Regions from separate parts of the Paenibacillus sp. FSL R5-0701 genome, predicted to be linked through region 1. Evidence: predicted binding sites of a transcription regulator. Region 1 holds the regulator's gene; each other region holds the start of a gene.
What was found. The regulator NrdR, encoded in region 1, represses ribonucleotide reductase genes. The targets are predictions, from matches to a motif close to AACACNATATATNGTGTT.
Positions count from the first base shown of each region.

Region 1 (4,220 bases):
TTGTTAATGATTATGGGAATAATGAAGTTGTTATGAGGTGAAACGATGAATATAGGCTTAACCGGCGGGATCGCGACAGGCAAAAGCAGTGTTTCCGCCTATCTCGCCAGTAAGGGAGCGTTGCTCATCGATGCAGACGTTATTGCCCGGGAAGTTATGATGCCCGGGCATCCCGTGTTGGCCGCCGCTGTTAAGCGGTTCGGACAAGCCATACTGAACGAAGATGGAACACTGGATCGGAAAAAGCTTGGAAGTATTGTTTTTCAACAACCCGAGGAACGAAAGGCACTGGAGGCTATGACACACCCGGCAATCCGAAGAGAGATGCGCGAACGGGCTGCTGCATACGAACTGCAACATCCGGATAAACTTGTGGTGTCTGATATTCCTTTGCTCTACGAATCAGGTCTGGAGGACGGTTTCGAGGAAGTCATGGTTGTATATGTCCCGAGATTGGTGCAACGAGATCGCTTGATGAGTCGGGATGGAATGACTGCAGCACAGGCTGAGGCTCGAATGGATGTACAGATGGATATTGAGCGCAAAAAACAGCTGGCAGACATTGTAATCGATAACAGCGGCTTATGGTCTGCGACGGAGCAGCAAATTGACTCATATCTACAGCATAAGGGTTTGTTATGAAAATATTGCGTAAGAAACGTGTACTGCTGTTGATGTTTGTGTCCTTTGTACTGGTGTTATTTCTGAATACAAACTGGATGGCATGGTTCTATCCCATACATTATAAGGAAGAGATCCGTGCCCAATCTCAGAGTTATGAGGTTGATCCGTTTCTGATTGCTTCCATTATCAAGGTGGAGACCAATTTCAAGACAAGCAAGGAATCCAAACGAGGCGCCATCGGGCTCATGCAACTGATGCCGGATACGGCCAACTGGATACTGGAACAAGCCAAAATTCCCGACACTTCGCTGGAGGAATTGAAGCACGAGCCTGAACGAAATATTCAATTAGGCACATGGTATCTGCGGAATCTATCCGATCAATTCGATGGCAATGAAGCAGTTATGATCGCTGCCTATAATGCGGGTCCAGGCAAAGTGAACAGTTGGCTTAGAGATGGTGTATGGGATGGCTCGTTCGATACAGTGAAAGATATTCCGTTTGGTGAGACGCGTCACTATGTACAAAGAGTCATTTACTATTATAATCAGTATGTAAAGATCTATAATACGTTCTAAGTATATAAGTAGAAGCACAGAGCAGGCCGGTTGTTCACCGGCCGCTCCATGCTCCTCTGTGTAGCGTATTACGATGCAGATATTATTGGTATTGACCTGCCAATTGCTGTTCTGCAATTGTTACCAGACGCTTCGTGATGTATCCACCGATCGAACCGTTCTCGTAAGAAGTCATGTTACCTTGGTATCCGTCTTGTGGGATGCTGATTCCGAGTTCTTGAGCAACTTCATATTTCATTTGCTCGAGTGCTGCGGAAGCTTTAGTTACCACCAGGTTGTTGGAGTTACCATTGCTTTGTGCCATTGCTGTTCACCTCCTCGCGGGTTGGTAAAAGTATTATGTGTCGGCAATGCATTTTTCATTACAAAATCAAGACAGGGAATATGTGGTAAAAGTAAAACGTGGGAAGTGATCTGAGTTGAAGTGTCCTTATTGCGGTTATATGGGTACCAAAGTGCTTGATTCGCGTCCGGCCAACGAAGCAAAATCCATTCGTCGTCGCCGTGAGTGTGAGCAGTGTGCCCGAAGATTTACAACGTTTGAGATGATTGAGGAGACTCCACTGATCGTCATTAAGAAAGATGGCAGCCGGGAAGAGTTTAGCCGGGACAAGATTCTCCGCGGGCTTATTCGTGCCTGTGAGAAACGTCCAGTCTCCGTAGAGACCCTGGAGATGATGGTATCTGAAGTAGAGAAATCTCTGCGCAATACAGCTGATGCTGAAGTGGAGAGTCGCCAGATTGGTGAGCTATTGATGGAACAGTTGTTTCCAGTCGATGAAGTGGCGTATGTCCGTTTTGCTTCGGTATACCGCCAGTTCAAAGATATCAATATGTTCATGAAAGAACTGAAATCCCTGTTGTCCAAAGACGATCTGGAGGATTAGTGAAGTGGGGATAGGGAGAAGAGCAGTCTGGAGTTCCAGTCCGTGTGTACCAGAGAAATCGGTTGTTCTTCTCCAATCACTTTGGATCTTGAGAAAGTGATTGACAGCGAAAGCTGGATTTTATATGATATAGGAGTCGCCTGTGGAACGTAGCAGTGTTGGACAAGTTATCTATTTCATATCCTGGGGCCTTAGCTCAGCTGGGAGAGCGCATCGCTGGCAGCGATGAGGTCAGGGGTTCGATCCCCCTAGGCTCCATAATCAAGAACGCCATCACGTCATGTGATGGCGTTTTTTTGATGTGAAAATAGGGACTATCACTTAGTAAAGGTATAAGGATCGGATATTATTCAATAACTCTTATGTTTATTAAAAATAACAGACTATATGTATACCCTTGTTTAATATATAATTGATTAATAACATACACTGAGGAGATGAAAGTTAGTGAAGAACTGGAAGAAGAAGATAGGATTGAGTAGCCTGATTGTAATTATGGCTATAACATTTTTTGGATTTCAAAAAGAAGCTTTGGCCGCTACTGTTGGAAGTAGCCAATTAAAACAGGCCGAAGCTGGGTGGAGTCGAATTGTTGACAGAAATCCCCTAATCACCTACACAGGAACATGGACAAAGTATGATAACACTTTGTATAGTACAGGCTCTGCATCCGCTGCATTGACAAATGAGGCAACGGCTTCTTTTTGGTTTAAGGGAGATAAACTAAGAGTAATTGGATCAAGAAATATGAATAAATCTAAAGTTATGAAAATTCAGATTGATGAAACTACATATTTATTTTCTGCTTATGGAAATGCCCAAACTGATACGCTTTTATTCCAAAAAACTGGATTAGATAATAAAGATCATCAAGTAACGTTGATATATCAAAAAGAAGACTCAACGGATTTTGTTCTGAGCGCAATCGATATTAGTAGTAGTGGAGCGTTAATTCCGGCTCCTACACCAGAACCAACTCCAGAACCAACTCCAGAACCAGAACCAGAACAACCAAACGGTGGTCGTGCTATTTTGGTGGTTACGATGGATACTGGCCTTGAGAAGGAGTTCGATCTGAGTATGGAAGAGGTCAAAAGTTTTATTGCCTGGTATGAGAACAAACAAGCTGGAAGTGGTACAGCTTCCTATGCTATTGATAAACATGATAACAATAAGGGGCCGTTCAAGAGTCGTAAAAATTATGTGATTTTTAATAAGATCTTAAACTTTGAAGTGAGTGAGTATAATACAGCCCAATAAACATCTTTTTTATTATTACTTGAATAACAATCGTGGAGGAGCGCATCGCTCGCAGCGATGAGGTCAGGGGTTCGATCCCCCTAGGCTTCATAGTCAAGAACGCCATCACGTCATGTGATGGCGTTTTTTTGTTGTGTTAACGAACCACGATACTCCGTAAACTCTTGAACTTATTTCAAGAGAAGGAGCGAAGATACTAATATTCTTTTTTAAATTGACGGATTGTAATATGAAGTGCGACACCCTACTGAAATAAAAAAATGGCTCACAGCCTGATTCGTGTAGAATGAAAGTTACCACACCAGCATTCACACAAGGAGAATCAGTCCATGAGTTATTCACATCTTAGCATAATCGAACGCAGCAAGCTAGAAATCCTCCACAGACAAGGCAAAAGCTCAAGAGCTATTGCAAAAGAACTGGGGAGACATTCGTCCACGATTTGCCGCGAACTAGATCGTGCTAATTCATCGTATCCCTATCAGCAGAACACGCTCAGAACGCTTATGAGAAGCGTCGTCAATCCTCTGTTTCTTCAGGTAAATGGTCAAGCACCTTAGCTGCTTCACTGGAGGAAAAACTGAAGGCAACGTGGTCTCCGGAACAGATCAATCAACGCTTCCGTACCGAAGGCTTGCAAGCAGTATCCTTCAAAACGATCTATCGCTGGATCTACGCAGGTCGACTGGTTCAAGGCACGTTACAGGTTCTTCGGCACAAAGGAAAGCGTCAGAAACCCGCAGAAACTCGCGGTAAATTTGCCATTGGCAGATCCATTTCGGATCGTCCCCAAGAGGTTCGTTCTCGTGAAACGTTTGGGCACTGGGAACTGGATACCGTCGTATCTAGTCGTGGGAAAAGTAAAGGATGC
Region 1 covers NZ_CP150230.1:2,114,414-2,118,633, forward strand. The annotation lists gene MKZ13_RS09920 (MntP/YtaF family protein) at 1-36, shown strand, start outside; gene coaE (dephospho-CoA kinase) at 46-642, shown strand; gene MKZ13_RS09930 (lytic transglycosylase domain-containing protein) at 639-1,202, shown strand; gene MKZ13_RS09935 (alpha/beta-type small acid-soluble spore protein) at 1,285-1,506, opposite strand; gene nrdR (transcriptional regulator NrdR) at 1,622-2,089, shown strand; tRNA gene MKZ13_RS09945 (tRNA-Ala) at 2,275-2,347, shown strand; gene MKZ13_RS09950 (bacterial surface protein) at 2,537-3,349, shown strand; partial or broken gene MKZ13_RS09955 (IS30 family transposase) at 3,679-4,220, shown strand, end outside.

Region 2 (4,220 bases), 2.7 Mb from region 1:
GATTCCGGCTGCCGTGGAAGGGCAGGGAGACATCACGCTCAGCTTCAACATATCGCCCGTCGATAATGACGTCGCATAACCGTGCAAGCTCCGCTCTCACAGGGTCGGTGATCAGCTCTTCATATTCGAATCCCGTGTAAGCCCATACCGTCAGATCAGGACGTGCAGCGCGGAGCTGCTGAACCCAAGACGTACATTCTGCTGCCGAGAAAAAGGGATCACCGCCACACAACGTAACGCCATCCAGCAATGGATGGGTCGTCACTTCATGCAGAATCTGCTGCTGCCGCTCCTCTGTAAAGGGCTCACCCGCTCGAAAGCTCCATGAATCCGGACTGAAGCAGCCCGGACAGGCGTGACGACATCCGCTGATGAACAACACGGCGCGCAGGCCTGTCCCTTCATTCACCGATTCCGGGATGTAACCATACAGATTCACCGGTGCTTCACCCGATCCCGCACTTCGGCCTGCTTCGCAGCATTGAAGCGTACTTTGTAATCTCCAGTCAGATAACCCGTTACGCGGCGTAAACGCTGGAAATGCACATGGTTCTCGTGGGCTTCGCAGCCTGGGCATACATCTCCAATGACCCCTTCATAACCACATGCAGGGCAGCGATCGATCGGGTGATTAATGGAGAAATATCCGATATCCTGTGCCAGTGCATATTGTACGATCCGCAGGAAAGCTGCCGTGTTGGCTCGAACGTTCCCGTCAAGCTCCACATAGGAGATTGCACCCGCATTACATAACGTATGGAACGGGGCCTCCAGTTCAATCTTCCGATAAGCTGGAAGAGTATGGTATACCGGGATATGGAATGAGTTCGTATAATACTCCCGATCATTAACTCCAGGAATGAGGCCATAACGCTCTCTGTCGATCTTCGTGAATTTGCCGGACAACCCTTCAGCAGGCGTGGCAAACAGGGTGATGTTCAGGTTATGCTGCTCGCTCATCCGATCACAGAATTCTCGCATGGTCCGAATAATGTTCAATGCTTCACGATGTACATGAGTGTCCTGCCCATGATGACGCCCATAGAGAGCTGTCATACATTCCGCAAGACCGATAAAACCAAGAGATAATGTTCCATGCTTCAAAAGATCGGCAACCGGCTCGTTCGGGCCAAGCTGTTCCCCACCTTCCCATACTCCCTCCCGCATCATGAAGTCCGATGCCTTGGCAGGCTGTGCTGTCTGAATCCGGTACCGGTGCAGCAGGCCGGAAGCGGCATTATGCATAACCGACTCCAAAGCAGTATAGAATCCGGCCCGGTCAGCGACAGCTCTGGCACCTTGGCAGATGCCAAACCGGATGCCCAGTTTCACGAGGTTAATGGTGTTGAAGGACAGATTACCTTTACCACTTTGACGATTGCGACCAAATCGGTCAGCCAGTGTACGTGTGCGGCATCCCATGGTGGCGATGATCGTATCCGGATCTTCCGGATGATAGAAAGGCAGATTGAAAGAGGCATCCACATTGACAAAGTTGGGATACATCCGCCGGGATGAACAGGTGACTGCGAGACGGAACAAATCATAGTTCGGCTCTCCTTGAGCCTGATTGATCCCCTGTTTGCACTGGAAAATATGTTGAGGGAACACGGGAGTCTCCCCGTTGCCCAGGCCACGGATGGTTGCTTCCAGCAACGAGCGTGATACCAACCGACCTTCTGCTGATGTACATAATCCATAGTTCAGTGAAGTGAATGGAATCTGGCCACCTGCACGACTGCTCATCGTATTCAGGTTATGAATCAGCGATTCAGCAGCTTGTCCTGTCTCCAGTTCAGTCTCTTCATAGGCGAAGGCATACGCCTGCGGGCACTGATTCTTCGCTTCGATGCTGTCCAGATGAAGCTGTTCATCCTCGAGCAGGGCATGCTCACCAAAGAGTCGTTGTCCTTTGCGGTAATGTTTGCGGAACGATCGCTGTACATAGGGAGCCAGATCCCAGTCGATTTTATTGGCTGACACACCGCCATATTGACTGTTCTGCTGGGATTGGAAGATGATCGCAACCAGAGCCATTGCAGACATGATTGTCTGAGGTGTGCGAACCGATCCGTTGCCTGTATTGAAACCCGCAGCAAGAAGACGGTCAAACGGGATAAAGATGCAGTTGGTCGTTCCAAGTGCATACTGGTCCAGATCGTGTACATACAGATCCCCATTCTCCACAGCTTGGGCAAGCTCTTCCGGCAACACATGACGCAGAGCATGCCACTTGGCTGTCTCCGAACCGAGCCTGCTCATCTTGCCGCTGAAGGAGTCTCCGTTCAGATTGGCATTTTCCCTCAGCGTATCGGCGTCTTCTGCGCCAATAATTCGTCTTCCCAGGTCGGATAATAGATCGGATGCCGGTGGAGTGGCATACTCAAGCATGTTCATGTAAGGTTCCTCCTAAAATGATTGAATATCATTCAATTTCCGTATAACACTATATGTAGATTCGTCTTATCCATTTATAAACTATATGTGGTTTTTTGGGTGTGATAATGGTCACATAGTTCACAGGACAAAGTGGACTTTCCTTTAATTGCTGTGGATAAAGGTTCCCAAAGTTTGAGTAGAAGCGTATAATTTCTAGTTATCCTGCAAGGATAATATCCGAAGTTGGACAAGATGGACTTTAATCAATCTGAAAAGGCGTTTTGCCATAATTTTTCGTTTGTTAATCCATCCGTTTAAGAACTGTTTTGACCGCAAATGGGCAATAAACAGGAAGTATGATTCTCTTATACAGCTACGGTGTTAATCATATAAGTATAGATTGTGACAGCTATTCGGATTTTTTGATGAACCCTTGTACGTGATTACACAATTATGATCTACAGATTAGATAGTGCAGCTAAGATAAAAGGGGTGGATCATGGGGACGGCAGAAGGCATTACGAGAGGCTTCTATGAAGATATAAAGGAAGCTGCGGCCCATATTGTAGACGTACTAAGTGGTATATTGAAGGTTAATACCATCTTTGTTGCTACGAATGACGGTTTGACGAATGTCATTCTGGAGGCGTTCAATCGCAAGGAAGAATTGATTGTAAAAGGTAGCGAACTTCCATTTGAAGATTCTTACTGCAGCTTGGTATTAAAAGATAAACATGAGAACCTTACAATCCAGAATACATGTGAACATCCGATGACAAGATTCATGGATGTCACGAGTGGGCTCGGCAATCGTTTCTTCGTGGGCGTGCCCATCATGCGAAGATCTGGCGAAACATTCGGGACCATCTGTCTGATGGATAATCCTGATTATGTAATCAGTGAAACCGACATGAAGACGCTGAAGGCGATGGCCGTATTCCTTGGCTATGTTGTGGACCTGGAGAGCACATTGCATCTTCAGGAGCGTAAATTGAGTGATTCGGAACAAATGCAACAGCAGCTCCAGGCAGAGAAAGAACGAGCTGAATCGGAGGCCATGACCAAATCACAGATGCTCAAGCTGATGAGTCATGAGATTCGCAATCCGTTGAACGGCATTCTGGGACTGACTGATCTGATACGTACACCGGATATGCCTGAGGAGCAGTCAGAATATGTGAATATGATTGAGACGAGCGGCAATATTCTGCTTACTTTGTTGAACAATATGATGAATTTCAACATCAATGAGGCAGGTAAAACGGTTATACATGATGATCCTTTCGATCTGGTAGGTACAATTGAGAATACGGTCTATCTTTATGCGGGAATTGCGGCTGGCAAGAACATTGAGCTGGGATTGAATCTGGAGCTGAATGTGTCGCAAGTATTCGTTGGTGATGAGATCAAGATCGGACAGCTGCTTGCACATGTCATTCAATACGCTCTCGATTCAACGCGTGAGGGCTCCGTCCTGATCACGGCAGTGGTGAACGGAGAAGACACCGAAGAGACGGGTACACTTCTGCTCAAGGTGAATTACACAGGTCAGACGTTATCGGATAAGAAGATGCAAACCTTTAACAGCCAAGAAGAGAAGTTGAATATCCAAAAACTGATTGGAAGTAATCTGGGTCTGGCTGTAAGCCAGAATCTTGCCATTCTCATGCATGGCCGTATTCAGGTGAGCAGTGTGAAGGAAAATGAGACGGAATTCAACATATCCCTTCCGTTACGCAGATACTGGGAGTTACCTCAACTCGCAAGTGTTCAGCAACGGTTAAAAGGGAAAAAGGTGTTACTTGCCAAAGACCCTGACATTTTGCAAGGCGTCTCTTCCC
Region 2 covers NZ_CP150230.1:6,582,531-6,586,750, reverse strand. The annotation lists gene nrdG (anaerobic ribonucleoside-triphosphate reductase activating protein) at 1-439, opposite strand, end outside; gene MKZ13_RS28905 (anaerobic ribonucleoside triphosphate reductase) at 436-2,397, opposite strand; gene MKZ13_RS28900 (histidine kinase dimerization/phospho-acceptor domain-containing protein) at 2,879-4,220, shown strand, end outside.
Region 2: a site for NrdR is predicted at 2,443-2,460, ahead of MKZ13_RS28905 (anaerobic ribonucleoside triphosphate reductase). Genes of this name have one in related genera too.

Region 3 (4,220 bases), 160 kb from region 1:
ACAGAGAGCATACTCGACCGAGTGCCTCAGCCATGGCAAACACGTCCGATCCCGCTTTGCCCACATTCAGGAAGATCTCACCCGGCGTTCCCTCCAGATCATTGATCGTAATGTAAGCCATCCCAAATGGCGTATTGATTTTGTATGTCGCACCGCGCAGTACTTGAGGACGGCTTCTGTATTGTTTATCCAGTACTGTAGAAGAGGACGGGGCTTGATCGGAAGAATGCGTGCTAACACCATCCTGGCTATTGGAAGTTCCATCACTTGCCTGTACTTCAGCATTATTCGGGTTTTCTATTACAGATACGACTGTCTTCTCTTCAGCTTCCGCCGTGTTCTGATCTTCAGCCTGGGTCGCTTCCTTCTTCGACGTGGACAGCACCTGCACATCCCTGCTGCCATCGCGGTATATCGTTACTCCCTTGCAGCCAAGGTCGAAGGCCAGTTCGTACAGCTCAGCCGTATCCTCCACTGTAAAATCAGCCGGACAGTTGGCCGTCTTCGAGATCGAACTATCCACCCATTGCTGAATCGCAGCCTGCACCCGGATGTGATTCTCAGCCGACAGATCCATTGCCGTCACATAATAGTCTGGTAAAGCTTCACCCGGATGTTCATCCAGCCAATCTTGTGCAATCGGTACGAACTGTTCATCATAACCCAGACGGCTTTGACGGAAATACTTGAAGGCGAAATACGGCTCAATACCTGTTGATGTGCCCACCATCGTGCCTGTACTTCCCGTTGGCGCCTGTGTGATCAGTGTGACATTTCGAATGCCCTGTTTACGAATAGCCTCTCCCACTTCAGGGTACGTCGCAACCATGTTTTTCATGAATCCACTCTGTAAGTACGGTTCAGCTTCGAAAGCTGGGAAAGCTCCCTTCTCTGCTGCAATCTCTGCCGATGCCAGATAGGCCTCCTTCGCCATGAATCCATACAGTTTATCCAGAAAAACAAGAGATTCAGGACTGCCGTATCGAATACGCAGCTTAATCATCAGCTCTGCCAGTCCCATCGTGCCAAGCCCAACCCGGCGTTCACGCTGCTGATTCAGTCTATTTTCCTCAAAATGATATGGTGTTGCATCGATGACATTGTCCAAAAATCTAGCCGAGATGCGAGTGGTTTCCGCCAGTTCATCCCATGCCACATCATGATTTGTTTCATCGTAGAATTTGGACAGATTAATGGCAGACAGATTACATACACCCCAGGCAGGCAGACCCTGTTCCGCGCAAGGATTAGTACAGATTATCGGATTGAAGTACCAGCTGTTGGACATCTGGTTGTAGTACTCCATGAATACCACACCAGGCTCTGCCGATTTCCAGGCTGATTCAATAATGGTATGCCAGATTTTGCGAGCCTTCAGTGTACGATAGTGCACCACCGAATGACCTGCTGCTTTCCATTGCTGCATATCCCCGTTCCACTCGGTGTCGTAGTCCGGATCGTTCGTATCGGGGAAAACCAAGTCCCAATCTCCATCCTGCTTGACAGCCTCCATAAATGTGTTGCTCACACATACAGACAGATTGGCATTGGTCACCTGCCCCATCGTTTGTTTCACGGTAATAAAATCAAGCACATCCGGATGCCAGTCATTCATCATCAGCATGAGCGCACCCCGGCGGCTTCCGCCCTGTTCAATCAGTCCAGTCGTATAACTGAACAATCCGCCCCACGATACGGAACCGCTGGATGATCCGTTGACACCTTTCACCACCGCTCGGCGAGGACGCAAAGAGGACAAATTAATACCTACGCCTCCCCCACGTGCCATAATCTCCGTCATCTCGGTCAAAGTCTTCATGATACCACCCCGACTGTCTTGCGGAGACGGAATGACATAACAATTGAAGAGTGTCAGCTCATCGCTTGCCCCCGCACCGGCAGCAATGCGGCCTCCGGGTACTAACTTCCAATCTTCCAACACGGAGCGGAACTTGGACTCCCACGTTGCCCGCTGATCGGCTGTGGATTCGACAGAAGCCATCGCTTTGGCGAGGCGGTCCCACATCTCTTCCGGTGTTTTTTCTATGTTGAGTGTCAGTTTCTCCACATTTGTCTTGATCATCTCTCCGCTTCGAGTCCTTACCTGTACAAGCTGACCCTGACGTTCTATGATTTCGCCCACTTCCTTGGTTGGGAACTTCGGATCATCCTTCGTTAATACCAATACAACATCTCCGACCTTGGCATGATTCGAATCAGCGTCCTTCCAGGCGTATCGGTCCAGAAATATTTTTTCGCTGAGTCCTTCTAGTGGGTACGATCGTTGGTTCGATTTCATCGCTACGTTCAACCTCCCGAAATAAATCTCCATTTTCACTATAAGAGTAAATTATGATGAAACACCACATATAGTGATATAAAACCAGTATATTACACCATATATTGATTTTCCATATGACTTTTATCACAGACCTTATTTTATAGACTCCCCTGCTCGGACAAACTTCTTCACACACCCTCATACGCATGAATACGATATCTGTGAATTTTTTGGCACACAAAAAATCTGGGGATAACAGCGATTGGAAGGTTATTCTGTCATCGGAGTGACAAGTGTAAATATTCCTTATTTGAACCCACATAGTTATGAACTGACTCTCATTCGTCCATACTATTACCTACGAATAAAACGTCATCACGTATGGCAGGGGAGGACACACCATGAACCGGAAAAACCCGCACCACACGAATCAACCTGTAGCCGAGCTGCCCGTTCCGCTGGAATTTGATCGAAGCTGGATTAATCAATTGGAATCACGACTGGATAAAGGAGGTCCTTGGGGGGATTATCGACTCTTCCAACTGGGGATTCAAGCCGAAGAAACCAATTTGATTCCCAATTTTGACGAGATCCAATGTCTCAAGCATCTACAAGGCCTTACCCCACTCCCTCACCAGATGGACACTGCACGCAGAGTATTATTTGAAATGTCAGGCCGGGCCATTCTCGCCGATGAGGTGGGTCTTGGCAAAACCATTGAAGCCGGTCTCATTCTGAAAGAATATATGGTTCGAGGTCTCGTATCCAAGGTACTCATTCTCGTGCCAGCGTCTCTTGTGCTGCAATGGGTACGGGAGTTGAATTCAAAATTTGGCATCCCTGCTATTGCCCAGAAAAAGGCCTATTCCTGGCAGAATGAAGTGGTTGTTGCTTCCATGGATACAGCCAAACGTGACCCGCACAAAGATATGCTGCTGAATACCGATTACGACATGATCATTATTGACGAGGCTCATAAGCTCAAAAACAAAAAAACAACCAACTATCAATTCATGCTGAAATTGCGCAAAAAGTATTGCCTGCTGCTCACAGCTACACCTGTGCAGAACGATATGAGTGAATTGTTCAATCTGATCAACCTGCTGAAGCCCGGTCAACTGGGTCGTCAGGGTGACTTTGCGGCCAACTTTGTTGTAGACAAGCGGGTTCCGAAAAATCAGGAACAGCTTAAGAATGAGTTATCCAAAGTCATGATTCGTAACCGACGCGGCGAAGGCCCCGTTCAATTTACCAAACGGAACGTCTCCAACGTGAATCTGCAATTATCGCCCGAAGAACAAGCGCTTTATGATGGTGTGACTTCCTTTGTCAAAGACCAGTACCAGGAAGCTGGCGGCAATCTGAGCAGCATGCTCTCCCTTGTTACATTGCAGCGTGAAGTGTGCAGCAGTCGGGATGCTGTATTCGTGACGCTGGTTAATCTGTCGAAGAAACTTCCGCTGGACTCTCCCCTTCGGGACAAGATTTGGGAACTCGTTGCCCATATTAAAGCGATCAAGGAAAATACCAAAGCCGAGAAAACAATGGAACTAATTCGGAACATGAATGAAAAAGTAATCATCTTCACCGAATACCGGGCCACGCAGGAGTATCTGCTAAACTATTTCCGCAACAACGGGCTTACGGCTGTACCTTATCGGGGTGGCATGAATCGTGGCAAAAAAGACTGGATGATGGATCTCTTCCGCGGGCGTGTGCAGGCCATGATTGCAACCGAAGCGGGTGGTGAAGGCATCAATTTGCAATTTTGCCATCATATGATCAACTTTGATCTGCCTTGGAACCCTATGCGGGTAGAGCAGCGGATCGGTCGGGTACACCGGCTGGGACAGCAAAATGACGTGAACATCTTCAATTTATCTACGACTGGAACCATTGAGGAACATATTCTGAGTCTGCTGCATGAGAAGATCAATAT
Region 3 covers NZ_CP150230.1:2,274,827-2,279,046, reverse strand. The annotation lists gene MKZ13_RS10675 (adenosylcobalamin-dependent ribonucleoside-diphosphate reductase) at 1-2,299, opposite strand, end outside; gene MKZ13_RS10670 (SNF2-related protein) at 2,683-4,220, shown strand, end outside.
Region 3: a site for NrdR is predicted at 2,360-2,377, ahead of MKZ13_RS10675 (adenosylcobalamin-dependent ribonucleoside-diphosphate reductase). Genes of this name have one in related genera too.